DNA from 4 places in the Streptomyces roseirectus genome. Region 1 is predicted to be linked to each of the others. Evidence: riboswitches for the same ligand, from Rfam matches in the RefSeq annotation. Region 1 holds a riboswitch; each other region holds the start of a gene.
What was found. A riboswitch is a leader RNA that binds a small molecule or an ion and turns the genes downstream of it on or off. The one in region 1 is predicted to bind cyclic di-AMP.
Positions count from the first base shown of each region.

Region 2: it holds a riboswitch for cyclic di-AMP, as region 1 does, so the genes downstream of both, IAG44_RS06150 (LysM peptidoglycan-binding domain-containing M23 family metallopeptidase) here and IAG44_RS09995 (M23 family metallopeptidase) in region 1, are expected to answer to the same signal.
Region 3: it holds a riboswitch for cyclic di-AMP, as region 1 does, so the genes downstream of both, IAG44_RS24500 (LysM peptidoglycan-binding domain-containing protein) here and IAG44_RS09995 (M23 family metallopeptidase) in region 1, are expected to answer to the same signal.
Region 4: it holds a riboswitch for cyclic di-AMP, as region 1 does, so the genes downstream of both, IAG44_RS15425 (C40 family peptidase) here and IAG44_RS09995 (M23 family metallopeptidase) in region 1, are expected to answer to the same signal.

Region 1 covers NZ_CP060828.1:2,449,521-2,456,898, forward strand. Annotated here, with positions in the region: gene IAG44_RS09980 (bifunctional acetate--CoA ligase family protein/GNAT family N-acetyltransferase) at 1-361, opposite strand, end outside; gene IAG44_RS09985 (HPr family phosphocarrier protein) at 549-830, shown strand; gene IAG44_RS09990 (GntR family transcriptional regulator) at 1,045-1,728, opposite strand; gene IAG44_RS09995 (M23 family metallopeptidase) at 1,922-2,674, opposite strand; cyclic di-AMP (ydaO/yuaA leader) riboswitch at 2,689-2,835, opposite strand; gene IAG44_RS10000 (M16 family metallopeptidase) at 3,178-4,566, opposite strand; gene IAG44_RS10005 (M16 family metallopeptidase) at 4,563-5,957, opposite strand; gene IAG44_RS10010 (DNA gyrase/topoisomerase IV subunit A) at 6,329-7,378, shown strand, end outside.
Region 2 covers NZ_CP060828.1:1,511,172-1,518,549, forward strand. Annotated here, with positions in the region: gene IAG44_RS06130 (SGNH/GDSL hydrolase family protein) at 907-1,692, opposite strand; gene IAG44_RS06135 (DUF6250 domain-containing protein) at 1,842-2,558, opposite strand; gene IAG44_RS06140 (GDSL-type esterase/lipase family protein) at 2,634-3,674, opposite strand; gene IAG44_RS06145 (exo-rhamnogalacturonan lyase family protein) at 3,707-4,549, opposite strand; gene IAG44_RS06150 (LysM peptidoglycan-binding domain-containing M23 family metallopeptidase) at 4,794-5,858, opposite strand; cyclic di-AMP (ydaO/yuaA leader) riboswitch at 5,861-6,031, opposite strand; gene IAG44_RS06155 (alpha-galactosidase) at 6,326-7,378, opposite strand, start outside.
Region 3 covers NZ_CP060828.1:5,740,538-5,747,915, forward strand. Annotated here, with positions in the region: gene IAG44_RS44330 (hypothetical protein) at 1-497, shown strand, start outside; gene IAG44_RS24490 (cytochrome P450 family protein) at 494-1,801, shown strand; gene IAG44_RS24495 (LysM peptidoglycan-binding domain-containing protein) at 1,938-2,975, shown strand; cyclic di-AMP (ydaO/yuaA leader) riboswitch at 3,197-3,363, shown strand; gene IAG44_RS24500 (LysM peptidoglycan-binding domain-containing protein) at 3,368-4,063, shown strand; gene eno (phosphopyruvate hydratase) at 4,313-5,608, shown strand; gene IAG44_RS24510 (FtsB family cell division protein) at 5,743-6,219, shown strand; gene IAG44_RS24515 (DUF501 domain-containing protein) at 6,322-6,852, shown strand; gene IAG44_RS24520 (Ppx/GppA phosphatase family protein) at 6,849-7,378, shown strand, end outside.
Region 4 covers NZ_CP060828.1:3,713,757-3,721,134, forward strand. Annotated here, with positions in the region: gene IAG44_RS15415 (M23 family metallopeptidase) at 107-1,513, shown strand; gene pcrA (DNA helicase PcrA) at 1,613-4,093, opposite strand; cyclic di-AMP (ydaO/yuaA leader) riboswitch at 4,355-4,502, shown strand; gene IAG44_RS15425 (C40 family peptidase) at 4,511-5,581, shown strand; gene IAG44_RS15430 (hypothetical protein) at 5,628-5,981, opposite strand; gene IAG44_RS15435 (C40 family peptidase) at 6,391-7,378, shown strand, end outside.

The DNA.
Region 1 (7,378 bases):
CGTCCTGGACGAGGAAGGCGACCTCCGCCTCGTCGGCGGGGCCGGTGGCGGGCAGGCCGTCGGGGCCGATGCGGTCATAGCGTACGGTGGCGATGAACTCGCCTCCGACGGTGGCGGCGAGTCCCACCCGGTCCACGAAGTCGTGGTGCGTGAAGCGGTGGACGTCCTTCGCGGACAGGCGCGGGTAGGGCGCGAAGAAGCGGTAGTACTTCGACTCGTCCGACACCTGCTCGTAGAAGCTGACCAGGCGCTCGGCGTCGTCGGCGGTGATGGGCCGCACGCGCGCGGTACCGCCGTCGCGCAGCACCACGTCGGCTTCCCAGTGGGCGGGGTACTCGTGCCGCTCCTGCGCGCTCTGCATGGGGCCCAGGGTACGGCTCGCGTCCGACAACGGCGCGAGGCAGTCTGGGGGACGGAAGACGGCACGAGCCGGACCGAGGCCGCGGTCCGGACAAGCCGCCTCGGAGGGGCCGTCGCGCCTGCTCCGGGGACGCTTCACGTGTGGAAAAATGGTCTAGACAACCCTGAACACCGAAGGGCAGCATCACATGGCTGAGCGCCGCGTCACCATCGGCTGGGCGGAGGGCCTTCACGCCCGCCCCGCCTCCCTCTTCGTCCGAGCCGCCACGGCCACAGGCGTCCCGGTCACAATCGCCAAGGCGGGCGGCAGCCCCGTCAACGCGGCGTCCATGCTGGCCGTCCTCGGCCTCGGCGCCCAGGGCGGCGAGGAGGTCGTGCTGACCGCCGACGCCGAGGGCGCCGACGCGGCCCTCGACCGGCTGGCCAAGCTGGTCTCCGAAGGTCTCGACGAGCTTCCCGAGACCGTCTGAACCGGCGCTCCACGCGCGCGTGAGCCGCGCCGCCCCACCGGGCGGCGCGGCTCCGCCGTTTTCCGGGAACCCGGGAATGAATTGCCCCGCGCAGGATTAGGGCCGCGTGAACACATGCGGAGGGCGTACGCCGGGGAATTCACGGCGCACCCGGGAAAAGGGCAGCGGAAATACACCTCCGCCGAATATCTCTTCTTTGTATACGGCGCCCGTGTTAATGCCGCAGGCCGGACATGTTTACGGCGTGTTGCGAAGTCCTCACACGGTCGGCGCCGGCGAAGCGCAGCCGGTGCGCGGCCGTGGAGCGCTCGGTGTGCAGCGCGGTGACCGCCCGCGCGCGCTCGGCGTCCCCGCGCGCGACGGCGTCCACGATCGCTCCGTGCTCGGTCCAGGAGTCGACAGGGCTGGCCGGCGGCTCCACGGCGTACATCCAGGCGATCTTGTGGCGCAGCTGGGTCAACGTCGAGGTCAGGGCATGGCTTCCGCACGCCTGGGCCAGCGTCTCGTGGAACCAGCCGCCCAGGGAACGTAGATCCTCGCTGTTGCCCCTCCTGGCGCGCTCCTGGCCCAGCCTGACGAGTCCGCGCAGCACCTTCAGGTGGGCCTCCGTGCGCCGCTGCGCGGCACGGGCGGCGCCCAGCGGCTCCAGCAGCAGGCGCATCTCCAGCAGGTCGGCGGCCTCCTGCTCGGTCGGCTCGGCCACGCACGCGCCCGCGTGGCGCCGTGTCACGACGAACCCCTCGGCCTCCAGCGTGCGCAGCGCCTCACGGACCGGGACGCGGCTGACGCCATACCGGCGCGCGAGAAGTTCCTCGGTGAGGCGGCTGCCACGCTCGTAGACACCCGCGACGATGTCGTCCCGGATGGCCGTGCACACCGAGTGCGCCGGAATACGCATGACCGACCTCCGCCTTAATCCCCGTGAAACGCCGCCGAACGCGCCGATCGACGTGTGTTCCGTGACTCTATTGCAATGAGCGGGAATTTCCGATGGCGAGCCGGAATCCAGGGATATTTTTTGGACAGGAGAGCGTGCGAAACGCCGAAAGCCCCGGCTGGAGGAGCCGGGGCTGGACGATCTCGCGCAGAGGTCAGACGTCGACGCCGTGCGCGCGCAGATAGGCGACCGGGTCGATGTCGGAGCCGTACTCCGCCGTCGTGCGCGCCTCGAAGTGCAGGTGCGGGCCCGTCACGTTGCCGGTCGCGCCCGAGTAGCCGATCAGTTCGCCGGGGGTGACCGTCTGGCCCACCGCCACGGAGATCGCCGACAGGTGGCCGTACTGGGTGTACGTCCCGTCGTGCATCCGGACGACGACCTGGTTGCCGTAGGCGCCGCCCCAGCCCGCCTCGACGACGGTGCCGAGGCCCACGGCGTGCACCGGGGTGCCGGTGGCGGCGTGGAAGTCGATGCCCGTGTGGCTGCCGGAGGACCACAGGGAGCCGCCGCTGCGGTAGCCGGTGGAGACGTAGGAGCCGGTGATCGGCGCGACGAACGCGTTGAGCCGGGCCCGTTCCGCCTCGCGCGCGGCGCGTGCCTCGGCCGCGCGAGCCGCCCTCGCGTCCTCGGCTGCCTGGGCGCGCAGAGCCTGCGCCTGCGCGCGTACGGCCGCCTGCTGGACGGCGTGCTGCTGCGCGTCCGCGCGGTCGGCGGCCTGCTCGGTGACGTCGAGGCGCATGGTGACCGTGTCGTCCGCGAGCGTCATGGCGTTCGCGGCCGTCGGTTCGGGGGGAGAGCCGGCCGCCAGTGCCGACGTCGTCAGCGCCGCTATGCCGGCCGCGCGGGCCGTCGTGCGCTGGATCCGGGTCGCCTTGCGGCGCTTCCCGGTGGCGCAGGTGAACGCCATGAGGTCGAGTTCGTCCTTTCCTTCCCTCTCGCCTACCGGGTTAGCTGACGGGTTCGGAGCAGGAAGGTCTCCTACGGGCGCACGCGCCCGATTCACCCCAGGGACTGTGGGTCCCCGGCTCCCCTGGCTCGCGCCGTGCGGGGACTCGGCGATCGCTGTCCGGTGCCGCGGTGTGCGGCGCACTGCCCGACGAACAGCCCGGACGACGCTAGAGGGGCACACCGCCGATTCCCAAACGCACAGCGGTTTTTGTAGCGCAGACCACAGGGCAGAGGTGCACCCTCCGGGCGAAAACGGTCATCCCCGAGGAACGTTTCCGGGCAGGGTGTCGATGTGCGAACAGGCGAACGAGGCAGGGCGGGGGGAAGGTTCGGCGCACGCGCGCGGGCCGGTACGACGGAGCCGCCGCCCGGAGATGTCTCCGGACGGCGGCCCAGGGCGCGCACGGCAGTGGTCCCACACGCGCGTGCCCGAACGGTCGCACCCGCGCGTACGCCGGCCGGCTACTCCGCCGTCACCACCTGCACCGGCCCGATCCCCAGGGCCTCGACCGGCTCGCGGATCTCCTTCGCGTCGCCGACCAGGACGGTCACCAGGCGGTCGACCGGGAAGGCGTTGACGACGGCGGCGGTGGCCTCGACGGTCCCGGTGGCGGCGAGCCTGCGGTACAGGGTCGCCTGGAAGTCGTCGGGCAGGTGCTGCTCGACCTGGTCGGCGAGGGTCCCGGCGACGGCCGCGGCGGTCTCGTACTTGAGCGGCGCCACCCCGACGAGGTTCTGGACGGCGAAGTCGCGCTCGGCGTCCGTCAGGCCCTCGGCGGCGAGCGTGCGCAGGACGGTCCACAGGTCCGCGAGGGCGGGCCCGGTGTTGGGCGTGTCCACGGAGCCGCTGATGGCGAGCATGGACGCGCCGGTGCCGTCGGGGGCGGAGCGCAGGACCTGGCCGAAGGCGCGCACGCCGTAGGTGTAGCCCTTCTCCTCGCGCAGGACGGCGTCCAGACGGGACGTCAGGGTGCCGCCGAGGCAGTACGTGCCGAGCACCTGGGCGGCCCACACGCGGTCGTGCCGGTCGGCGCCCACGCGCCCGATCAGCAGCTGCGTCTGGACGGCGCCGGGCCGGTCGACGATGACGACGCGCCCGGTGTCGTCGGCGGTGATCGGCGGGACGGGCCGGGGCTGCGCCGGGGTACCCGTCCAGGCGCCCAGGGTCTCGCCGAGCAGCGCGTCGAGGTCGACGCCGTCCAGGTCGCCGACGACGACCGCGGTGGCCGTGGCGGGGCGCACGTGCCGGTCGTAGAAGGCGCGGACGGCGGCGGCGTCGATCTTCTCGACGGTGTCCTCGGTGCCCTGGCGCGGGCGCGACATGCGCGCGGTCGCCGGGAACAGCGCCTTGGAGAGCTCCTTGGCGGCCCGCCGGGACGGGTTGGCGAGTTCGTGGGGGATCTCGTCGAGGCGGTTGCGCACCAGCCGTTCGACCTCGCCCTCGGCGAACGCGGGCGCGCGCAGGGCGTCGGCGAGCAGCCCGAGCCCCTTGGCGAGCCGGGAGGCCGGGACCTCCAGGCTGAGGCGGACGCCGGGGTGGTCGGCGTGCGCGTCGAGCGTGGCGCCCGCGCGCTCCAGCTCGGCCGCGTACTCCTCGGCGGAGTGCCGGTCGGTGCCCTCGGAGAAGGCCCGCGCCATGATCGTGGCGACACCGTCCAGGCCGGTCGGCTCGGCCTCCAGGGGCGCGTCGAGCAGGATCTCGACGGCGACGACCTGCTGGCCGGGGCGGTGGCAGCGCAGGACGGTCAGACCGTTGGCGAGGGCGGCGCGCTCGGGCGCGGGGAACGCCCACGGCTTGGCCTCGCCCGCCTGGGGCTGCGGGTGGAAGTCCATCGTGGCGAGCTCGGTCACTTGCCCGTCTCCTCGTTGTCGTCGGCAGCCTCTACGGTCGCTTCGCGCGCGGGGTCCCCGGGGACGTCGGCGTCCTCGGCGTCGTCCGGGTGCTTGGGCTCGTAGACGAGCACCGCGCGGTTGTCGGGCCGCAGGCGGGCCTTGGCGACCTCCTGGACCTCCTCCGGGGTGATCTCCAGCACACGCTGGACGGCCGTGAGGGCGAGCTGCGCGTCGCCGAACAGGACGGCGAAGCGGCACAGTTCGTCCGCGCGGCCCGCGACCGTGCCGAGCCGGTCCAGCCACTCGCGCTCCAGCTGCGCCTGCGCGCGCTCCATCTCCTCGGCGGTGGGTCCCTCGGCGGCGAACCGGGCCAGCTCCTCGTCGATGGCGGCCTCGATGACGGGCACCTCGACGTCCCCGGACGTCTTGACGTCCAGCCAGCCCAGGGAGGGCGCGCCGGCCAGCCGCAGCAGGCCGAACCCGGCGGCGACGGCCGTCCGGTCGCGCCGTACGAGGCGGTTGTAGAGGCGGGAGGACTCGCCGCCGCCCAGGACGGTGAGCGCCAGGTCGGCCGCGTCCCCCGCGCGCGTGCCGTCCTCGGGGAGCCGGTAGGCGGCCATCAGGGCGCGCGCCGGGACCTCCTCGACGACGACCTCGCGCAGTTCCTCACCGATGACGTCCGGCAGGGAGCCGTCGCGCGGTTCGGGCTTGCCGTCGTGCGCGGGGATGGAGCCGAAGTACTTCTCGACCCAGGCGAGCGTCTGCTGCGGGTCGATGTCGCCGACGACCGACAGGACGGCGTTGTTCGGCGCGTAGTACGTGCGGAAGAACGCGCGCGCGTCCTCCAGGGTCGCCGCGTCCAGGTCGGCCATCGAGCCGATGGGCGTGTGGTGGTAGGGGTGGCCGTCCGGGTAGACGAGGGCGGTCAGCTTCTCGAACGCGGTCCCGTAGGGGACGTTGTCGTAGCGCTGGCGGCGCTCGTTCTTGACGACGTCGCGCTGGTTCTCCATGGACTCGTCGTCCAGGGCGGCCAGCAGGGAGCCCATCCGGTCGGCCTCCAGCCAGAGGGCGAGCTCCAGCTGGTGCGCGGGCATGGTCTCGAAGTAGTTGGTGCGCTCGAAGCTGGTGGTGCCGTTGAGGGAGCCGCCGGCGCCCTGGACCAGTTCGAAGTGGCCGTTGCCCTTGACCTGGGCGGAGCCCTGGAACATCAGGTGCTCGAAAAGGTGAGCCAGTCCGGTGCGCCCCTTGACCTCGTGGCGCGAGCCGACGTCGTACCAGAGGCACACCGCCGCGACGGGGGTCAGATGGTCCTCGGAGAGCACCACGCGCAGGCCGTTGGCCAGGCGGTGCTCGGTCGCTGTCAGGCCCCCGGAGCCTGCCTGGGCTGTGGCCGTGTGACCCATGGGCATGTACGTCCCTTCGATGGCGGACGCGGTCGTCGAACCGCGGACTTTCCTGCCGGTCCTGTCACTGTATGCAAGCGCGCGGACGGTCGGCGAAGTTCCCGGCGCGCGTACGCCGAGAGCGGATCGCGTAACCTGCGGGCGGCCGTGGGGGAACGGCCCGCGCTCGCCCGGCCGGGCCCGTGACACCGGGCCTTGGCCCGGGTTGTCAGTGCCACGGTCCACAATGGTCGACGTCAGACCCTTCACCACCGTACGTACGAGCAAGTCCGGCCCCTTCCCGGGGTCCGGGCTACCGGGGCAGGGGCAACCCGGCCCGCTCGGCACCGACTTGAGCGCCCCGCAGGTAAGCGACCAGAAAAGAGGAGCCGGCAGCGATGGCCCGCCGCAGCACGAAGACCCCACCGCCCGACGACTCGTTCGAGGAGCGGATCCTCGACATCGACGTCGTCGACGAGATGCAGGGCTCCTTCCTCGAGTACGCCTACTCGGTCATCTACTCCCGCGCCCTGCCCGACGCCCGCGACGGCCTGAAGCCGGTCCACCGCCGCATCGTCTACCAGATGAACGAGATGGGCCTGCGCCCCGACCGGGGCTACGTCAAGTGCGCCCGTGTGGTGGGCGAGGTCATGGGCAAGCTGCACCCGCACGGCGACGCGTCGATCTACGACGCGCTCGTGCGTATGGCGCAGCCGTTCTCCATGCGCGTGCCCCTCGTCGACGGGCACGGCAACTTCGGCTCCCTGGGCAACGACGACCCGCCCGCCGCCATGCGGTACACGGAGTGCCGGCAGGCCGAGGCGACGAGCCTGATGACGGAGTCGATCGACGAGGACACGGTCGACTTCGCGCCCAACTACGACGGCCAGGAGCAGGAGCCGGTGGCGCTGCCCGCCGCCTTCCCGAACCTCCTGGTGAACGGCTCCTCCGGGATCGCCGTCGGCATGGCGACGAACATGCCGCCGCACAACCTGGGCGAGGTCGTGGCCGCCGCCCGCCACCTGATCCGCTACCCGAACGCGGACCTGGACGCCCTGATGAAGTTCGTCCCGGGCCCCGACCTGCCCACGGGCGGGCGGATCGTCGGCCTGGGCGGCATCCGGGACGCGTACGACACGGGCCGGGGCACGTTCAAGATCCGGGCGACGGTCTCGGTCGAGACGGTGACGGCCCGCCGCAAGGGCCTGGTCATCACCGAACTGCCCTTCACCGTCGGCCCCGAGAAGGTCATCGCCAAGATCAAGGACCTGGTCGGCTCGAAGAAGATCCAGGGCATCGCCGACGTCAAGGACCTCACCGACCGCGCGCACGGGCTGCGCCTGGTCATCGAGATCAAGAACGGCTTCGTCCCGGAGGCCGTCCTGGAGCAGCTCTACAAGCTCACCCCGATGGAAGAGTCCTTCGGCATCAACAACGTGGCCCTGGTG
Region 2 (7,378 bases), 940 kb from region 1:
CCATCCACCGAGGCAACGCCCCGCGTGGGCGCTGAGCTCCAGCTGCCACCGGCGACTCACCGCACCGCGCCCCACCGCTCCGGGCCACGGAGAGGTAGGCCGTCGGGCGGTGCAGCCATGCGGGCCCGTCCGGCCTCCGCCCGGAGCCGAAGCGACGGCTGCCGCCCTGCCGGGCCACCGGCTCCGCGCCGCCGCACCACCCACCGGGACGTGACCGTCCGCCCCCGGAGTGGCATCACGGGCCAGACCCGCACGCCGACGGCCCAGCAACCGGCCGGACGCCGCACCGCAATGCCCCGCGCGCGGGGCTACGTGGGTGTTCGGGTGGCATCCCGCCCAGTGGTGCAGGGCCCTCCGGACCGCGCTCGTCCGAGTGCCCTGCGATCGCCGGCTCGGCCGAAGCCCATCCTGCTGCGTGAGCCGGTCAGAGCGGCGGGGGGCGGCAGCCCTGGGCCGACGGGCGGAACCCGGCCACGACCTGCGAAGCCGTGACAGCCGAGCGGCTACACCACTTGGCGGCACGCCACCGGTGTCCGCTCACAGCGGCCTCCCCGGGGCACTACGCGAGCCCCAAGCCACGCGCCCGCGTACGGCACCCCGGTTGCAGGCGACCGCGTCAGCCGCCCCGTCCAGGAACACCCGCGTGAAACGGCACCCCGCTCCGGCCCGCCGCCTCACGCCACGCGCGCGGCATCGCCCACCACCCCGGCCCACCCCGCCACGCGCGCGGGCACGCCCCGAACCGGCCCAGAAGGCTCGGCCCCTCGCGCGTGCCCGTGCGCGGGCGTGCAGAAAGCTCAGCCACTCGCGCGTGCGCGTGCGTGCGGAGGTCACCCGCGCCGGTCACCCCGCGCGAGCCCCCTGCACCGGCCCCGCGGCCCTCGACCCCGGGCCCCCGCCCCCGCCTCACGCCACCGCAGAGATCCGCATCTTGATGTCATCCGGAGACAGCGCCCCCTTGGGGGTGATGTGGTCGCCGGAGGATTCGCCGCGCAGGCGGCGGCCGATCCAGGGGACGAGGTATTCGCGGGCCCAGTGGACATCGTCGCGGCGGACTTCGAGCGCGGCGCGGGGCGGCAGCTCGGGCCAAGGCTGTTCGGGGTCGGCGGGGACGTCGAGGCCGAGGGCCTGGCCGGCGCGGAGCGCGACGCGGGTGTGGCCCTCGGGCGAGAGGTGGAGGCGGTCGTCGTCCCAGGCCCGCCGGTCCTGGACGGAGCGCAGGGACCAGAGGTCGAGGACGGGACACCCGTACCGGTCGGCGATGGCGCGGACATGCCCGTTGTACGTCGCGATCTTGCCGCGGAGGTGTTTGAGGACCGGCATCTGCCGGGTGTCGAACCCGGTCGTCACCATCACCGTGCCCGCCACCGACGCGAGCTGCGCGACGGCGAGCTCGAACCGTTCCGCGACCTCGTCGGGGTCGGTGCCGGGCCGCAGGATGTCGTTGCCGCCCGCGCACAGCGACACCAGGTCGGGCGCGAGTGCCACGGCCTGCGGAAGCTGGTCGGCCACCACTTGGTCGAGCAGCTTCCCCCGCACCGCGAGGTTCGTGTACGAGAAGTCGCCCTCGGGCCGCCGGTCCGCGAGGAGTACCGCGAACCGGTCGGCCCAGCCGACGAACGCCCCGTCGGGGCCGGGGTCGCCGACGCCTTCGGTGAAGCTGTCCCCCACCGCCACGTACGACCCGATCATCACTGTCTTGCTGTCACTCTTCGAATCGTCTGCCACAGCAGCCCATGATTCACCTTCGAATGTGACCTACGCGACCGTAAGAAAGGGTTGACGGACGGTGAGATAAGCCACCTTTAAAGACTTGACCAATCCGGGAATAAGCCCGTGCCTCAACGGCGTCCGTGGTGTAGCGACCACACCCGGAACCCCTCGATCCGGAAGTGGCTCCAGGTCGTGCGGAACGCGAAGTGCCCGGCGGTGTACGGCGCGGGGTCGGCGTAGTCGAAGACGAGCCGCCCGTTGTCCCACCACCGCACCGTCGACCCGTCGGAGACGATCCGCACCCGGTTCGGCTCGTTCGCGACGAGCAGCGGCTCGGTGTAGTCGTAGATCAGCGGCCGCACCCCCGCCTCGCCGACGTACCGGCGCAGCCGGGTCGTGGTGTTGTAGTTCGCGCCGTACCCGGAGTAGTAGGTCTTCAGGTAGTCGTACTCCGCGAGTGCTCCCCCGCGCGCGGTCGCGAAGAGGTCGTCCGGGGAGCGCACGTCGACGGCGTTCCAGAAGTTGTTGAGGTCGGAGACCCGGTCGTTGACCCCGCCCGCCCGCACCGGCGTCGCCGTGTACTCGATGACGTACGGCCCCTGGAGCGACTGCCGGAACCAGACCGTCGCCCCGGCGGGCACATCGACCTCCAGGACACCCCGGGAGGCGCTGACGGTCCCGCCCTTCTCCAGCTCGACGGCCCACTTGCCGAGCCCATGGCAGAAGTCGTCATGGGCGAGAAGCCGGCCCCTCCGCGGGGCGGCAGTCGCTTGGGCAGTGGGGGCGAGGGCCGCCAGTGCGGCGCCCGCGGCAAGGGCTCCGAACGCTCTACGCGTGGTCGTCACGGCAAGATGCTCCTTCGATGTTCGGCACGCGGTGATCAACTGTCCCCGCGAGGATCCACTCACACCACTCACCGATCAAGCCCTCCCGGACATCAGGCCGATCAGCCGCTGGGCCACCTTGCGATGCCCCCGCACATTGGGATGGACGGCGTCATTGAGGTCCCCGGCCTCGGCAGACACCCACCCCGTCGTGTCCACGAACTCGATACGCGGATCGGCGAGTTCGGCGACCACCGCCGAAACGTCCGCCGCATGGGCCCCGTTGAGCGGACGCATCGCCAACACGCGGGCATGCGGGGCGGCTTGCCGCAGCCGGATCAGGTAGGCGCGATAGGCGGCCCGGAACTCCTCGCCCCCGTACGCCACGTCGTTCGCCCCTTGGTTGACGACGACGACATCGGCCCGCCGGTCCGAACTCGCCGGTGAGCCCGCGTAGTTCCACCCGTACGCGGCCCCGGCGTCGGGCACTCCCCCGTTCCCGGTCTGGATCACCCCCTGCCGCCCGAACCCGACCTGCGTGAGCCGCGCGTGCAGCGCGTCGGCGACCAGCGTCGGATAGGCGGCCGTGGCGTCGGCGCAGTCGGAGGTGGAGTTGTCGCCGCACAGGGCGTTGACGCCTTGGGTGATGGAGTCGCCGTAGAAGACGAACCGCCGCTCGGGCAACGGCCGTTGAGGGACGATCCGCCCCTTGAGCCCCGTCAGCGTCACCCCCGTCGCCAGCGGCGGCACCCAGCGGTTCGCCCGCGAGAACACGTCCTTCACCGACAGCTCGACGGTGTGCGGACCGTGCCCGCGCGCGGTGATCGCAAGGTCCGTCCGGTCGATCGCGTGCCGCTGCCGGGGCCCGCCGTCGACGGAGACGTACACCTGCGCGGGAACGGTGACCGAGCCGACGTCGAAGAGGGCGTGCACGGTGGTCCCGGTGAAGCGGAACCGCAGCCGGGAACCGGAGTTGACGGTCACGGCGGCCTCGCCGTCACGGCTCCAGTGCCCCTCGAAGGCGAGGCGCCGGTCGTCGGGGCGGACCGTTCCGGCGGCGGAGGTCCCGTACCCGAGAGCCGGGGTGGGCGCGAGGATCAGCAGGCTGCCACAGGCCGCGAGCAGAAGCCGTCTCACACCGGAATTCATGCCGGAGTTCTTGCCTGATTTCACGTCGGTATCCGATCGCCGAGGAGTTGGTGGAGATCCAGGGGATCTCCCTTACCGTGCGCAGGACTTGGGGCGGGGAAACCGTGACTCGGGAGCAGTCGCCGGAGGGGAAGTAGGTGTCGTTGCCGGTGAAGAAATCCTTCGCGGTGATGCGACACGTTGACGGCGGTGCTCGACGTGACCGCGAACTTCCCGGTGTCCGCGTCGAGCAGACCGGTTCCGGTGAAGAAGCCGTGAGGCTGGGCGGCGATCGTCCGCAGGGAGTTGACCAGTTTCGCGCGCGCCTGTTCCGCCTTGGGGGCGTGCCGGTCACCGGGGAGGTAGCCGTCGGTGCGGACCTTGCGCTGCGGGTCGACGGCGAGGAACGTCCGTTCCACGTCGGCGAGTTCGCGCAGCAGGTCACCGGTGCGCTCGTCGCCGGTGAGGTAGTGGAAGAAGCGCCGGTTGGCGGTGGCCGAGATGCGGACCTGTTTGGCGCTGTCCGCGTAGTGCCGGGTACCGAGCAGGTAGCGGTCGGCCTTCGGGGCGTCCGGGGCGATCGCGTGGGCCGTCCGCTTCACCGAGCCGTCGGGCCGGTAGGCGGTGGGCCAGGTCCGGACGGGGACGTCGGTGCCGTCGACGGTGGTCAGTCCGAGCGGCTGCTCCGGGTGGCGGGTGCCGCGCGCCCACGGCACGCCCCAGGTGGCGCCCGCGTGGGCGTCGGGGGCGCCTTCCAGCCAGCGCAGTTCGGTGCGGGCGCCGGAGGTCGCGGCGGCCGGGCGGGACCGGGCCCAGGAGACCGAGGTGGCGGCGGCCGCGACGGCGGCGCCCTTGATGACGGTGCGTCGGTGGGCGCCGGACACGGGACCTCCAGGGAAGGAGCTTGCGGGAGGGGGCGGAGATCACTGTCTCCCCGCCCTCTTCCGGCTGTCGACGCTTCCGGCCCTCCTGCCACACGACCGCAATGAAACGATCATGAACGCGCAGAATCCGACATCCGCGCGCCCCCTGAAGGCACCCGGAACGCCCCGAAGGCCGGACCCGGGGATCGGGGTCCGGCCTTCGGAGGCGTGTCAGATGAGGCGGAGTCTCAGGTGAGGCGAGGTGTCAGACGGAGACGCCGTGCGAGCGGAGGAACGCCAGCGGGTCGATGTCCGAGCCGTAGTTCGCGGTGGTCCGCATCTCGAAGTGCAGGTGCGGCCCGGTCACGTTGCCCGTGGAGCCCGAGTAGCCGATCACCTCGCCCGCGCTGACGGTCTCGCCGACCGAGACGGTGATCGACGACATGTGCGCGTACTGCGCGTAGTAGCCGTCCGCGAGCCGGATGACGACCTGGTTGCCGTACGCCCCGGCCCAGCCGGCCGAGACGACCGTCCCGGCGCCGACGGCCCGCAGGGCGGTGCCGGTCGGCACGACGAAGTCGACGCCCGTGTGATAGCCGCTGGACCACATGCTGCCCGAGACGCGGTACCCGGTCCCGACGACCGCGCCCTTGACCGGCAGCGCGAACCCGGAGGACGACACACTCCCACCGGACCCCTTCGAGGAGCCGCCCGAGGAGGAGCTGCCGGACGAAGAGCCGCGGGAAGAGGACCGCGTCGACGCCTGCGAGTCCCGCGAGCTGTCCGACTTCTGGGACGACCGCTGCGAGGACTGCGACCCCGAAGAGCCCGACGACCCGGATGAGCCGGACGAGGACTGCGAACCGCTCTCCGTGCTCCCGGAGCCGCCACGCGCCGCCTTCGCGCCGAGCGACAGCCGCAGCCCGGGATGGATCAGCGACGGGTCGGAGCCGACGGCCTCCCGGTTGTCCTCGTAGAGCCGCTGCCAGCCCCCTCGGACGTTCTGCTCCTGGGCGATCTTCGACAGGTAGTCGCCGGACCGGACGGTGTAGACGGACGTCTTGCGGGTGCCCGACGGAGTCGACGTCGCGGACGCCGCACTGGCCGGCGTAGCGGTCCGCGCGGCCGGCACGCTCCGGGCGGCCTGGTCGCCGACGGACGCGACCGACGCGGCGGCCGCGGAGGTGTTCGCGGAGGACGCCGTCTGCGCGTGCGCCCCGGTGGCCCCGATGAGCGGTATCGCGAGCGCCGCGCCACCGGTTCCGGCGGCGGCCAGCGAACGGGAGAAACGGGGCGGCTTAGGGCGGCGGTGCTTACCCCTGGCGGACATGGAATTCCTCTCCTGCGCCTGCGAGGTGAGCTGTCGGGTGCGAGCAGGAGATGCCCGGCCGCAGCGAGGTGCGGCTTTACCCCTAGCCTCTTCCGGAGACCGGAACAGGCGGTGATTCCTGTGGGTCCCCCGCTCCTGCCGTTTCCTGTGGTCGGGTGCGGCCCCGGGCGGTGGCAGGATTCGGCGTCCGCCCGGATTGCTGGTGAACGTAGGCGACGCGGACACGCGATCACAAGCAGAATCCGCCTGTGAATTCTCCGCGCGTTGACGCGCCGTGGGCTTTCCCGGTCACCCCGCGTGCGGACACAACCGGCCCGCATGCCCAATCTCCCTTGAAAAGCGCCCCTATTACGTGAACATGACGCGTGACCCAGGGCCAGGAATATGACCCTGGTCACACGTCCGATGTAGGGCTTTCCTTATCCCGGAGCGAGCCGGAATGAAATCTGCGAATACGGACAGAAAGCTCAGATGCGGCGCAGTCGGAATACTCCCGCGTCCAGGTCACCACTCAGTCCGGTCCGCAATCCGTGATGCAGCAGCACCGCACCCCGATGAATTTCGCCCGTTTCGAGGCATTCGTACGACGCCGTCGCGTCGAGCCCCCGCAGCCGCACCGCCGGCACCGGCTCCCCGTAGTGCTGCGCCTGGAGCCAGGCGAGGACGACCGTCTCGTCCCCGCGCACGTACTGCACGGCGCTCAGCCCGCCCTGCGGCGCCCTGAGCCGGTACAGGTCGCCCTGCTGGACGACGGGCCGGATCTCCTTGTAGAGCTCCACCCACTCGCGCGCCTCGGCGAGTTCCGCGTCGGTCCACTCGGAGAGGTCGCCGCCGACGCCGAGCACCCCGGCGAAGGAGCTGACGAACCGGAACTTCAGCGAGCTGACCCGGTTGTTCAGCTGGGTGTTGGGGCTGTCGGTGACCCAGGCGGCCATCACGCGCGCGGGATGGATCTGGCTGAAGCCGTGCTGGATGGCGAGCCGGTCCAGCGGGTCGGTGTTGTCGGAGGTCCACACCTGGTCCGTGCGGCTGAGGATGCCGAGGTCGATCCGGCCGCCGCCGCCCGAGCAGGACTCGAAGGCGACGCCGGGGTGCGCCGCGCGCAGCCGGTCGAGCAGGGCGTACAGCGCGCGCACGTGGTCGACCCACAGGCGCTGCGGGTAGGGGTCGCCGGGCCAGCCCGCGTCGGTGAAGCAGCGGTTGAAGTCCCACTTCACGTAGTCGATCGGGGCGCTGGACAGCAGGCCGTCCAACTGCTCCCACAGGTACTCCTGGACGTCCTCGCGCGCGAGGTTGAGCATCAGCTGGTTGCGGGACTCCGTGCGCGTGCGGCCCTCCTGGAACTGCACCCAGTCGGGGTGGGCGCGGTAGAGGTCGCTGTCCGGGTTGACCATCTCGGGCTCGACCCAGATGCCGAACTGCATGCCGAGGCCGTGCACCTGGTCCGCGAGGGGCTTGAGGCCCTGCGGGAAGCGGTCGGGGTTGGGCGCCCAGTCACCGAGGCCCGCACGGTCGCTGGT
Region 3 (7,378 bases), 3.3 Mb from region 1:
GCCTCCTCGCCGAAGCCCACCTCGCCCTCGCGGAACAGGCCCTCCGCACAGCCGCCGACGCGGGAGACAGGGACGCCCGCCACCGCCAGGGCGACCTCGACCAGAGGCTCGCCGACGCCTCCCGGGCCACCCAGTACTACGCCCGCCTCGACCAGGAGACCCCCCTCGCCCGCGGCCTCGCCGTCTACCACCTCCTGCGCGGCGAGCCCGAGACCGCCCACCCCTACCTGGAGCGCGCGATCCACGACGGCGACGACAGAGCCGTCCGCATCCGCGACGACCTCGCCGCCGCCCCGCAGACCCTCGACGACGCCGAACGGCACTTCCGCCGTAGCACCGACCCCCAGGACCTCGCCCACCTCGGCGTCGTCCTGGAGCGGCGGGGGCGGACGGCGGAGGCGCTGGCGGCGTACGAGGAGGCCGCCGCCCGGGGCGACGCCTTCGCCCGCGCCCGTGCCGAGACCCTGCGTGGCGACCGGGATACCGTCGAGGAGTGACCAGCAGCGACACCACCCCCGCCCCCACCCTCTTCACCTGGGAGTTCGCCACCGACCCCTACCCGGCGTACGCCTGGCTGCGCGAGCACGCCCCCGTGCACCGCACCACCCTCCCGAGCGGCGTCGAGGCATGGCTGGTCACCCGCTACACGGACGCCAAGCAGGCCCTCGCGGACGCCCGCCTCTCGAAGAACCCGGCGCACCACGACGGACCGGAGCACGCGCGGGGCAGGACCGGCATCCCCGGCGAGCGCAAGGCGGAGCTGATGACGCACCTGCTGAACATCGACCCGCCGGACCACACCCGCCTGCGCCGCCTGGTCAGCAAGGCGTTCACCCCGCGCCGCGTCGCCGAATTCGCCCCCCGCGTCCAGGGGTTGACGAACGACCTGATCGACAGGTTCGCGGCGACCGGCGAGGCCGACCTCATCCACGACTTCGCCTTCCCCCTCCCCATCCACGCCATCTGCGACCTCCTCGGCGTCCCCCGCGAGGACCAGGACGACTTCCGCGACTGGGCCGGCATGATGATCCGACACGGCGGCGGCCCGAGGGGAGGCGTCGCCCGCTCCGTCAAGAAGATGCGCGCCTACCTCCTCGACCTGATCCACCGCAAGCGCGGCGACCTCGGCGACGACCTCATCTCCGGCCTGATCCGCGCCTCGGACCACGGCGAGCACCTGACGGAGAACGAGGCCGCGGCGATGGCGTTCATCCTCCTGTTCGCCGGTTTCGAGACGACCGTCAACCTCATCGGCAACGGCACCCTCGCCCTCCTGACCCACCCCGACCAGCGTGACCGCCTCCAGAAGTCCCTGGCGGCGGGCGAGCGCGGCCTCCTGGAGACCGGCGTCGAGGAACTGCTGCGCTACGACGGCCCGGTGGAGCTGGCGACCTGGCGGTTCGCGACCGGCCCGCTCACCCTCGGCGGCCAGGACATCGCCCCCGGCGACCCGGTCCTCGTCGTCCTCGCCGCCGCCGACCGCGACCCCGCCCGCTTCGAGCACCCCGACACCCTCGACCTCGGACGGCGCGACAACCAGCACCTCGGCTACGGCCACGGCATCCACTACTGCCTGGGCGCCCCGCTGGCCCGCCTGGAGGGCCAGACGGCGCTCGCGACCCTGCTCACCCGCCTGCCGGACCTTCAACTGGGCGTGCCCGTGGACGAGTTGAGATGGCGCGGCGGCCTCATCATGCGCGGGCTGCGGACGTTGCCGGTGACCTTCACGCCCCGCACGCCCGACGGGCCGTCAGAGCGGCTGTCAGACCGGCCGTCGGACCGGCCGTCCCGGCAAACATGACACGCCCTCAACTCTGTGATCTTCACGTGATCCGCGCGGCATGAACTTGTGACAAGCGATCGTATGCCGATACGTTCACAAGCCGGAGCGGCCCCCACGCCACTCCCGCCCCCACCGTCGTGAGAAAGGCGCCCGCATGCTCTCCGGGAACGGCCGTCACCGTCGCCCTCGTCAGGCCCCGGCTCTCCTCGTCGCCGCAGGAGTGACCGGCACCGCGATCGCGATCCCGCTGCTCGGCGCGAGCGGGGCGAGCGCCGCCGACGGATCGGCCGTCTGGGACAAGGTCGCGGGCTGCGAGACGGACGGCGACTGGAGCGAGAACACCGGGTCGGGCAAGTTCGGCGGCCTGCACCTCACGCTGGACGACTGGCAGAAGTACGGCGGCCTCCAGTACGCCGAGCGCCCCGACCTCGCGAGCCGCGCCGAGCAGATGACGATCGCCCAGAAGGTCCTCGCCGACCAGGGCCCCGGCGCCTGGCCCGTCTGCGCCCTCACGACCGGCCTGACGAAGGAGAACGGCTCGGTCGCGCTGGACACCCCCACGCCCACGCCGTCACCCAGCACGCCCGACTCGTCCGGTACCTCCGGCTCGTCCGGCTCGTCCGGTACGTCGGACTCGTCCAAGGGGTCCGGCGCGACGGGGAGTTCGGGGCAGTCCGGGACGACCGACCCCGCGGCGCCGAAGACCCCGGCGACGCCCACGCCGTCGACGTCCCCGTCCCCCTCTCCCGCGCCCGTCGACCCCGACGCGTCGTCCGGACGGCCGACCGGGGAGGTGCCGGGGGACTCCGCGGGGGGCGACAAGTCCGACACGTCCGGGAATGCCGCGCCGAACGCTCCACAGGTACCGGACAGCGCACCCACAGCTCCGGCGACCGAGGACAACCCCGTGCAGAGCGCCGGTTCTTGGAGCCTCGTGGACACCGGGGCCGGCGCGTCCGATGAGGCGGTCTCGGGGGCGTCTCCGCTCTCGATCGGGACCGGAAAGCACCGCGGGGCGAGCGGGGACGAGCCGACGACGTACACCGTCCGGGTCGGGGACACGCTCACCTCCATCGCCGACTCCCTTGCGCTTGACGGCGGATGGCGCGCCCTCTACGCCGCGAACAAGGGGGTCATCGGGGTCGACCCGAGCGACATCGTCCCCGGTCAGACGCTGTCTCTCGGGAACTGAGGCGGCGGGCGGCAAAGGCGTAAAAGCGGGCGGAAACACGGCAGTTCAGCGCCCGGCTTCGCGCTGAATGTCCGTTTTGGCGAAAGTGTGGGATGAGTCTCAGAAGCCCTGATCGTCTTTGAAAATCGGCTCGGGGCATGTCTACGGTCGAGGCCGCTCGGCAACCCGAGCCCCGGCTGCCGCAACGCCGAATCCTGCCAGCGGCCGTCCGGGAACAGTCGTCGCGTCAAGCGCCGTAGGCAGGAGCGGGGGACCCAAGGTAAGTGCTGGGGACGGTGGTTGGGGCCACCGGAACCGGCTTGGGGTGAAGTCGCACATCAGGTGCGGCAGGGCAACTCAACCGGCCCTAACCCGACAGCTCACCTCGCAGGCGTCGGTGAGGGGATCGAAGCATGCTGTTTTCCGGCAAGGGCAAGCACCGTCGTCCGTCCAAGGCCACTCGTGCCGTCGCGCTCGCCGGTGTCACCGGTGTCGCCGTCGCCGCCCCGCTGATGGCGGCCGGCAACGCCTCCGCCGCGACCGCCTCCGAGTGGGACGCCGTCGCGCAGTGCGAGTCCGGCGGCAACTGGTCCATCAACACCGGCAACGGGTACTACGGCGGGCTCCAGTTCTCGCCGTCGACCTGGGCCGCGTACGGCGGCACGGCGTACGCGTCGAGCGCCGACCGGGCCAGCAAGTCGCAGCAGATAGCGGTGGCCGAGAAGGTCCTCGCCTCGCAGGGCAAGGGTGCCTGGCCGAGCTGTGGCGTGGGTCTGTCGGGCGCGAGCTACAGCGGTGGCGGTTCGTCCTCGTCCAGCGGTTCGAGCAGCCGGACGGAGACGCCCAGCTCCTCCCGCTCCACCGAGCGTCAGGCCGCGCCCAAGCAGAGCGCCCCGAAGTCGACGTCCTCCAAGACCGTCACCACGCCGACCGGCAAGAAGGTCAAGAAGGGCGACGGCGAGTACAAGGTCGTCAAGGGTGACACCCTCAGCTCCATCGCGGCGAAGCACAAGGTCGCGGGCGGCTGGCAGAAGCTGTTCCAGCTGAACAAGGACATCATCCAGGACGCGAACCTGATCTACCCCGGCCAGCAGCTTCACCTGAAGTAAGCGGGCCCCCTGTCGCCTGCCCCGGTGCGTGCTCCCCCGTTACGCACCGGGGCAGGTTTTTTCGTGCCCAGCGCCGCGCCCGCTGTTCGCCTTCTCGCCACCCCCTCTTTGTTCCGTCTTGGAACAATGGGTACGGTCGGTTCTGTCCCATGGGGCGGTCGGTCGGCTGGCCGAAGCCCCCGGGCCGGTTAGGCTCTAGTCGCAAGGCCCCAGCGGCCCCGCACAACCAGCGTCACATCCAAGAAGGAGATGCTCGTGCCGTCCATCGACGTCGTCGTAGCCCGGGAAATCCTGGACTCCCGAGGCAACCCCACGGTCGAGGTCGAGGTCGGCCTCGACGACGGCAGCACCGGTCGTGCCGCCGTCCCGTCCGGCGCCTCCACCGGTGCCTTCGAGGCCATCGAGCTGCGCGACGGTGACCCGAACCGCTACCAGGGCAAGGGCGTCGAGAAGGCCGTCCTCGCCGTCATCGAGCAGATCGGCCCGGAGCTGGTCGGCTACGACGCGACCGAGCAGCGGCTGATCGACCAGGCGATGTTCGACCTGGACGCCACCGACAACAAGGGCTCGCTCGGCGCGAACGCCATCCTCGGCGTCTCCCTGGCCGTCGCGCACGCCGCCTCCGAGGCGTCCGACCTGCCGCTCTTCCGCTACCTCGGCGGCCCGAACGCGCACCTCCTGCCGGTGCCGATGATGAACATCCTGAACGGCGGCTCGCACGCCGACTCCAACGTGGACATCCAGGAGTTCATGATCGCGCCGATCGGCGCCGAGTCCTTCTCCGAGGCCCTGCGCTGGGGCACCGAGGTCTACCACACCCTCAAGAAGGTCCTGAAGACCAAGGGCCTGTCCACCGGTCTCGGCGACGAGGGCGGCTTCGCGCCGAACCTCGACTCCAACCGTGCCGCGCTCGACCTCATCCTCGAGGCCATCAAGCAGGCCGGGTACGTCCCCGGCGAGCAGATCGCGCTCGCGCTCGACGTCGCCGCGTCCGAGTTCTACAAGGACGGCGCGTACGAGTTCGAGGGCAAGTCCCGCTCGGCCGCCGAGATGACCGAGTACTACGAGGACCTGGTCGCCTCCTACCCGCTGGTCTCCATCGAGGACCCGCTGTTCGAGGACGACTGGGCCGGCTGGAAGGTCCTCACCGACAAGCTGGGCGACAAGGTCCAGATCGTCGGCGACGACCTCTTCGTCACCAACCCCGAGCGCCTGGCCCGTGGCATCGAGGAGGGCACGGCCAACGCCCTGCTCGTGAAGGTGAACCAGATCGGCTCGCTGACCGAGACGCTGGACGCCGTCGAGCTGGCCCAGCGCAACGGCTTCAAGTGCATGATGTCCCACCGCTCCGGCGAGACCGAGGACGTCACCATCGCCGACCTCGCCGTCGCCACCAACTGCGGCCAGATCAAGACCGGCGCCCCGGCCCGCTCCGAGCGCGTCGCCAAGTACAACCAGCTCCTGCGCATCGAGGAGATCCTGGACGACGCGGCGGTCTACGCCGGCCGCTCCGCGTTCCCGCGGTTTCGCTCTGCGAACCATTAAGCACAGCAAGGGCTGACCCTAGGGGGCTGAACCCCCTAAGGGGCGTCCCTTAAGAGGCGTCGTCCGTACGTCCCCGTACCCGGTCCCGTACCGTGTGCGGGGACGTACGCACGTATGAACGGGAGGCGGGACGCATGGCCGTGAAGGACAGGGACCGGTTCTCCACCGCGACCAGACTCCGCATCCTCGGCGAGCAGACCGCCGCCCGCGTCTACCGCTCCCAGACGAAACGCCAGCAGCGCCGCTCCCGCCTCACCGGCCGCGCGGCCCTCCTCGCCCTCGTCCTGTGCACCCTCGTCGTCGCCCTCGCCTACCCGATGCGGCAGTACGTCTCGCAGCGCGCCGAGATCGCCGACCTCGAACGCGAGCAGGAACAGGCCCGCCAGAAGGTCGAGCAACTGCGCGACCAGAAGGCCCGCTGGCAGGACGACGCCTACGCCGAGCAGCAGATCCGCCTCCGTCTGCACTACGTCCTGCCCGGCGAGACCGGCTTCGTCGTCGTCGACCCGGACGCCGCCAAGCAGGCCCGCGCGGACGCCGGCGCCGCCGACCGGCCCTGGTACGCGAACGTCTGGGACGGGGTGGACAAGGCGGACGCGGTCGGCAGGTGAGGCCAGGGGGGCGGTCCCCTGATACTGGAGGGGCACCAGCACCGGCACCCACCCTCGCCGGCACCGGCCCTTCACCGACAGCAGAGAGACGATCGTACGAACATGCAAACGCCTCCCCCGACCACTGAGCGCACCGAGCCGACCGACGCGGACGTCGAGGCGTTCCGGCAGCAGCTCGGGCGCCCCCCTCGGGGCCTGCGCGCGATCGCCCACCGCTGCCCCTGCGGCCAGCCGGACGTCGTCGAGACGGCGCCCCGCCTGCCCGACGGCACCCCCTTCCCGACGCTGTACTACCTGACGTGCCCCAAGGCGAACTCCGCCATCGGCACGCTGGAGGCGAACGGCGTGATGAAGGAGATGACCGAGCGGCTGGCCCGGGACCCGGAACTCGCGGCGGCCTACCGCGCGGCCCACGAGGACTACGTCCGCCGGCGCGACGAGATCGAGGAGCTGAAGAACTTCCCCAGCGCCGGCGGCATGCCGGACCGCGTGAAGTGCCTGCACGTCCTGGTCGCCCACTCCCTCGCCGCCGGCCCCGGCGTGAACCCCCTCGGCGACGAGGCCCTGGCGATGCTGCCGGAGTGGTGGCGCAAGGGCGCGTGCGTGACGCTCACCGAGGAGACCGCGCAGTGACCCGCGTCGCCGCCGTCGACTGCGGCACCAACTCGATCCGCCTCCTCGTCGCCGACGTCACCCTCGAGACCGGTGAACTGACCGACCTGGACCGGCGGATGACGATCGTCCGGCTCGGCCAGGACGTCGACCGCACCGGCCGGCTCGCCCCTGAGGCGCTGGAGCGGACGTTCGCCGCGTGCCGCGAGTACGCCGCCGTCATCAAGGACCTCGGCGCCGAACGCGTCCGCTTCGTGGCGACGTCCGCGTCCCGTGACGCCGAGAACCGCGACGAGTTCGTGCGGGGCGTCGTCGACATCCTCGGCGTGGAGCCGGAGGTCGTCTCCGGGGAGCAGGAGGCGGCGTTCTCCTTCACCGGGGCGACGAAGGAGCTGACGGGGCGCGCGGACCTCGCGACGCCCTACCTCGTCGTCGACATCGGCGGCGGCTCCACGGAGTTCGTCGTCGGCGACACCGCCGTCCGCGCCGCGCGCTCCGTCGACATCGGCTGCGTCCGGATGACCGAGCGGCACCTCGTGCGCGACGG
Region 4 (7,378 bases), 1.3 Mb from region 1:
TTCCCGCAAGGGGGAAACCTGACGAAGATTGTCGTGCCCGCATACCGCCGGGTACAGTCACCGCACTGCTCTGGCAGCCCCTGTTGTCGAGGCGAAAGAGAAGTTGGTGAACGATCGTCACCCGTCGGGGACCCTGACCACCCCGGCCCCGGCTTCCGACGCCGACCCGGCGCACACGGCGTCGTACGGCACCCAGGAGGCCCCGTACGACGACTTCGCCACCCCCTCGCCCTACAGCGGCTACGACACCGGCACCTACGCGACCGGAGCTCACGACACCGGCGCCTGGCAGACCGGCGGTCACCAGACCCTGAACTACGACCCGTACGCGGCCCAGCACCACGCCGCCTACGACACGGGCGCGTACGACACGACCGGCTGGCAGGCCGACTACCAGCAGTTGTCGGCGATCCCCACCCAGACCCCGGCGCCCGACGGCAGCGGCGAGTGGGACACGCGGACCTGGCTCCCCCCTGAACAGACGGGCGGGACCGCCGACCAGACCCAGCAGTGGGAGTGGGGCAGCCAGGGTTTCGACACGGGCGCGTACGACGCGACGGAGTGGAACTCCGCGAGCACGCCGGACGTTGACGACACAACCGGCGAACCGCACGACACCGGCGAGCTGCCCTTCCTCCTGGACGACCAGGAGGAGACCACGCCGTACACCGAGGCGTCCTACACCGAGGCCCCGTACTCGGACGCGCCCCACCCGGACGCCCCCCAGGCTCACCCCGGCGCCCCCGCCCCCCGCCCCGGTGGCCGCGCGGCGAACCGCGCCGCCCGCCGCAAGCCCCCCGCGAAGCGCTCCGCGCTGCTGACCGTCGCCGTCCCGTCGGCGTGCGTGATGAGCGTCGCCGGCATCGCCGCGGCCTCGGTCGGCACGTTCAGCGACGACGGCCAGGAGACCACCGCCTCCGCGGCGGAGACGAAGTCGGTCAAGCCGTCCACCGCGAACAACAAGCTGGACAGCCAGCTCGCGAGCCTGAGCGCGGAGGCCGACGCCTTCGCCGACCGCGCGAGCCGTACGCAGGAGCGCATCGACCTCAAGGCGCAGCAGGAGGCCGAGAAGAAGAAGGCCGCCGCGGAGGCGGCCCGGCTGGAGCGGCTGCGCCCCAAGTACGCCCTCCCGGTGGCGCAGCACGGTCTGAGCGCCTACTACGGCCAGTCCGGCGTCAACTGGATGTCCATGCACACGGGCATCGACTTCCCCGTCGCCTACGGCACCACCGTGATGGCCATGACCGACGGCGTCGTCCGCACGCAGTGGAACAGCGCGTACGGCAACATGATGATCGTGACGGCGAAGGACGGCACGGAGACCTGGTACTGCCACCTCTCCAGCTACCGCGTCGCCTCGGGCACGAAGGTCAAGGCCGGCGATCCGATCGCGTACTCCGGCAACTCCGGCAACTCCACGGGGCCGCACCTGCACGCGGAGGTCCGGCCCAACGGCGGTTCGTCGATCGACCCTCTGGCATGGCTGCGCAGCCACGGCCTCGACCCGACGTAGACGGCGTCAACTCCTGGCGTCGACTTCCCCGGCGTCGATTTCCGCAGAGCGGGCCCCTGTCGAGAAACAGGGGCCCGTTCTCGTCGGAGCCCGCTCGGCTCAGAGCTTCTCGACCGGCGCGTACCGCAGCAGCAGCCGCTTCGGCTTCCCCTCGCCGAAGTCGATCGTCGCCTCGGCCTTGGCCCCCGCGCCGCCCACGGCGACGACGGTGCCGAGCCCGAACTGGTCGTGCGTCACCCGGTCCCCGACGGCCAGCGCGATCGCCGGCTTCTCCTGCGCGCCCCGCCGCGTGGCGAACCCGGAGGCGCCCTTCGCGGAGGACCGGGACGTCGAGAACGAGGACGTCACGCTCGGCGGCGGCGCGGCGGGCGCGCCCGTGCGCTTCCAGTCGACATGGGTCCCCGGGATCTCCTCCAGGAATCGGGAGGGCGGGTTGTACGAGGGCTGGCCCCAGGCGCTGCGCAGGGTGGAGCGGGTGAGGTAGAGGCGTTCGCGGGCGCGGGTGATGCCGACGTAGGCGAGGCGGCGTTCCTCCTCCAGTTCCTTGACCTGGCCGAGGGCGCGCATGTGCGGGAAGACGCCGTCCTCCATGCCGGTGAGGAAGACGACGGGGAACTCCAGGCCCTTGGCGGTGTGGAGGGTCATCAGGGTGATGACGCCCGAGCCGTCCTCGTCCTCGTCGGGGATCTGGTCGGAGTCGGCGACCAGGGCGACGCGTTCCAGGAAGTCGGCGAGGCCGCGCGGCTGTTCCGCCTCGCCGGACTCGCCGGTCTCCTGCTCGAACTCCAGGGCCACGGAGGCGAGTTCCTGAAGGTTCTCGATGCGGGTCTCGTCCTGGGGGTCGGTGGAGTTCTGCAACTCGGCGAGGTAGCCGGTGCGTTCGAGTATGGCTTCGAGGACGGTGGCGGGGCCCGCGCCGGACTCGACGATCGTCCGGAGGTCGTCCATCAGCTCGTTGAACCGCTTGACGGCGTTGGCGGAGCGGGCGGCCATGCCGTACGCCTCGTCGACGCGCCTGAGGGCCTGCGGGAAGCTGATCTTCTCGCGCTGCGAGAGGGCGTCGATCATCGCCTCGGCGCGCTCGCCGATGCCCCGCTTGGGGACGTTGAGGATGCGGCGCAGGGGGACCGAGTCCTCGGGGTTGGCGAGGACGCGGAGGTAGGCCAGGACGTCCCTGACCTCCTTGCGCTCGTAGAAGCGGACGCCGCCGACGACCTTGTAGGGCAGGCCGACGCGGATGAAGACCTCTTCGAAGACACGGGACTGGGCGTTGGTGCGGTAGAAGACCGCGACGTCGCCCGCCTTGGCGTCGCCCGCGTCGGTGAGGCGGTCTATCTCGTCGGCGACGAACTGGGCCTCGTCGTGCTCGGTGTCGGCGACGTAGCCGGTGATGCGGGCGCCCGCGCCGGCGTTGGTCCACAGGTTCTTGGGTCTGCGGGACTCGTTGCGCTCGATGACCGCGTTGGCCGCGGAGAGGATCGTCTGCGTGGAGCGGTAGTTCTGCTCCAGCAGGATCGTCGTCGCGTTCGGGTAGTCCTCCTCGAACTGGAGGATGTTGCGGATCGTCGCGCCCCGGAAGGCGTAGATGGACTGGTCGGCGTCGCCCACGACGCAGAGTTCGGCGGGCGGGAGGTCGTGCTCGGCGGGCGGTGTGTCCTCGGAACGACCAGTGCCGCCGACGAGTTCCCGGACGAGGGCGTACTGGGCGTGGTTGGTGTCCTGGTACTCGTCGACCATCACGTGGCGGAAGCGGCGGCGGTAGTGCTCGGCGACGTCCGGGAAGGCGCGCAGGAGGTTGACCGTCGTCATGATGAGGTCGTCGAAGTCGAGGGCGTTGGCCTCGCGCAGGCGCGACTGGTAGAGCGCGTACGCCTGGGCGAGGGTCTTCTCGAATCCGTCGGCCGCTCGGGCTGCGAAGTCCTCCTCGTCGATCAGCTCGTTCTTGAGGTTGCTGATCTTGGCGCTGAAGGACTTGGGCGGGAAGCGCTTGGGGTCGAGGTCCAGGTCGCGGCAGACGAGGGCCATCAGGCGCTTGGAGTCGGCGGCGTCGTAGATCGAGAAGGACGAGGTGAAGCCGAGCTTCTTGGACTCGCGGCGCAGGATGCGCACGCACGCGCTGTGGAACGTCATGACCCACATCGCGTTCGCGCGCGGGCCGACGAGTTGTTCGACGCGCTCCTTCATCTCGCCGGCGGCCTTGTTGGTGAAGGTGATCGCGAGGATCTGGCCCGGGTGGACGTTCCGCGCGGCGAGCAGGTACGCGATGCGGTGGGTCAGGACGCGGGTCTTGCCGGAGCCGGCGCCGGCGACGATGAGCAGGGGGGAGCCGGCGTGGACCACCGCCGCGCTCTGGTTGTCGTTCAGCCCGTGGACGAGCGCCGCAGGGTCCAGCACCGGGCGGGGCGCGCCGTCGCGGTAGTGGGCGTCCCGCTCCGGCGGCAGGTCGAACTTCCCGCCGAACAGGTCGTCCGGAATCGCCTCCGGGGTCTGCTCGTCCTCCGGCGGCGGAGGGGGTTCCTCGCCGTGCCCGCGGGGGGCTTGGAGGTCGGCCAGGAAGCTGTCGTCAAAGAGGCTGCTCATCGCTCTCCGAGTCTAGAGGCCGCCACTGACAACCGGACCGGGTCCCCGGCAATCTCCACGCTCACCTTCCGGATAGCCCCTATCACAACCCGTGATGACCTGCGGGGACTTCGACAGAGGTCACAAAAACGTATCGGGCATATCGCCCGCCAACCTTCACAGAAGCCACACGAGTTGGCTACCGTTTTGGTCAAGGCCGCCTGTCCCCCACCGGCGAACGTCGCCGGGCGCGCGGCCTCCGCCGAGTCCGGCCCGCCCCCGTGCGCGAGGCAGCCGGAGCCGGGGACCCACCGAGAGACTTGGGGTGAATCGGCCGACCTCCGCCGGGGAAGGCCGTAGGGCAACCTTCCGCAGCACCATCCCCGCCCGAACCCGACAGCTAACCCGGTAGGCGGTACAAGGAAGGAGTCGCCTCCTTTGGCGTCGCATCATCGCAAGCTCCGCTGGATGGGCATGCGCGCGTCAGGCATCAGCACCCCCGCTCTCGCCACGGCCGCCCTCACGTCCATGGCGATGCTCTCCCAGCCCGCCGCCGAGGCCGCCCCGCCCACGGACGACGGCAGACCGAGCCTGGAGGACGTCGAGCGCAAACTCGACGCCTTCTACAGCCAGACGGGGTCGAGGAAGGACATCGCCGCCAAGGAGAAGGAGACCAAGCGCGCGAAGACCTTCCTGGACGCCTCGGCCCGCTACCGCGCCCAGGAGCCGCTGCTCCCGCCGCCGCCCGCCCTGCCACCGCTTCCGGCGTTCCCGCCGTCCGTCGCGCACGACTTCGCGGCCGACGACTTCACCGCCGCCCCGCAGACCCGCGCGGGCGCGCCGAGGGGGCACGAGGACGTCCCTGAGCGTCTGGCGAGTTACACGCCGGGCATGACGTCGAGCATTCTCGAAGCCTTTCCCGAAGCCGTTCCCGATATCGTTCCCGAAGTCATCCCGGAAGCCGCTCCCGAATTCGACACCGACTTCGATTCTGCTTCCGGCACCGAATTCGAGACCGACCCCGAGAGCGACCTCAAGTACGCGAAAGCGGCCGTCCAGGGAAAGCTGAGCAAAGCCCAGGCCCTCCTGTCGTTCCACACGGCCGGACAACCGAAAGCCACGCACCGGCCGAAGGAATCCGCCCCGATATCCGCCGAGGCGGAAAGGGCCCTCGCGTTCGCCCGGGAACAGCTCGGCAAACCTGTCGTCCTCGGCGCTGCGGGCCCAGGCTCCTTCGACGGCCCGGGGCTCACCCAGACCGCCTGGAAATCCGCCGGTGTCGCCCTGCCGCGCACCACGTTCGGCCAGGTCACAGCGGGCACCCCGATCCGCCTGCCGGACGCCCGCCCCGGTGACCTGATCTTCTTCCACGACGCCATCACCCACGTCGGCATCTACATCGGCGAGGGCCGGATGATCCACGCACCGCGCCCCGGCGCGTACATCTGCGAGGAATCCATCCATTTCGCGGGCACCTCGGAAATCCACAGCGTGGTGCGCCCGGCCTGAACACGTGTCACCAGGCGCCCTTTCCCCCAGGAGGGCGTCGGTGGTATCAGGTCCAGAGCACCGCGATGAAGATGTTGACGACGGTCAGCAGACCGACGAGCCCGAAAAGGGGTTTCTCGACCTTCTCGTCGTCCCTTTTCACATACGTCAGCCCGAGAATGACGACCAGCAGCGCCAGCTTGACGCCGATCTTGACGTTGTCGACGTGCTGGTCGTCGGCCTGGTTGAGGCCGACCAGGATCACGCCGGTGACCAGCATCGTCGCGGCACCGTGCAGCATGCCGGGAACGAAGCGGGCGGTGCCCTGCCCCATCGCCTTCAGCTGGGTGAGGAACCCGCCGAGCAGCGCGGCGATCCCGATGATGTGCAGGCCGACGAAGAAATGGATGAGTACGTCCATGGGTCCGGAGCCTAATCAGCGCCCGCGCGCGTACCGGCAGCCGCCCCCGTAGCACCCGCGCCCGCGTGGCGGGCCGGAACGCCCGCTTCGGTCAACACGGCGACCCGACCCGCCCTCGAAGGCAGGACCGGTATGCACATACGGTCACCGGAAAACTCTCTGACGTCACTTCCGCACATCGCGTTACCCAAACGTCACGTCGCGGCCTAGCGTCCTGCCCCAGGTGCCCGGCTCCCCACCGCCGCCCAGGCCAGGGGCGGCAGTCGGACACCACCGCCGAGAAGGTCCGGCGGCGCCGCGCTCCCCCTGTGCGGGGCGCCGCCGGACGCGCCCGCCCCGTCCCGCTCTCCCCACTCCGACGGGCCCCGGCGCGCAGGGCGGTCATACGGAAAGGACGTGCAGGTCCAACGTGGCAGCGCACCGCAAGCCCCGTCAGCGCGCGACCGTCGCGCACACCGCCCGCACCGCGGCGACCCTCGCCCTCGCGGGCGCGGCGACCGCGACGGCCTTCGACGGGACCGGACACGCCGAGCCGGCGCCGACGGCGGCCCAGGTGAAGGCGAAGGTGGACAAGCTGTACCGGGAGGCCGAGGTAGCCACCGAGCAGTACAACGGCGCGCGGGAGAAGGCCCGTTCCGCCGAGCGCCGACTCGACTCCCTGCGGGACGAGGCCGCGCGCCAGGAGGCCCGGCTCAACACCGAGCGCGACGCGCTGGGCGCGCTCGCCGCCGCCCAGTACCGCGACGGCGCCCTCGACCCCGCCGTACGGCTCGCCCTGTCCGGCGATCCCGACCGCTACCTCGACGGTGCCGCCTTCGCCGAACGCGCGGGGGACCGCCAGTCCGCCGCCGTCTCGCGCGTGCGCCAGCAGCTCGGCGAGGTCGAGCGGCTGCGCGGCGCCGCCCGCGTGGAGCTGGCCTCCCTGTCCGCACGCCGGGCCGAACTCCGGCGCCACAAGGAGACGATCACCGCGCGCCTCTCCTCGGCGCGCAGCCTGCTGGCCCAACTGACGGAGCGGGAACGGGCGCAGGTCACCGGCGCGGGTGCGCAGGCGGTCGGTTCCGCCGCCGAGCGTGCCTCCCGGGGCGCCCGCGTCCCCCTCCAGCCGTCCGTCCAGGCGCCGGGCTCCCGCGCGGGCGCCGCGGTCTCCTACGCCTACTCCAAGCTCGGCAGCCCCTACGTCTGGGGCGCCACCGGGCCGGACGCCTTCGACTGCTCCGGCCTCGTCCAGGCCGCCTACCGCTCCGCCGGACTCTCCCTGCCCCGCACCACGTACGCCCAGATCGGTGCGGGCCGGCGCGTCTCCCGGGACCAACTCCTCCCCGGCGACCTCGTGTTCTTCTACTCCGGCATCAGCCACGTCGGCCTCTACATCGGCGGCGGCAAGATGATCCACG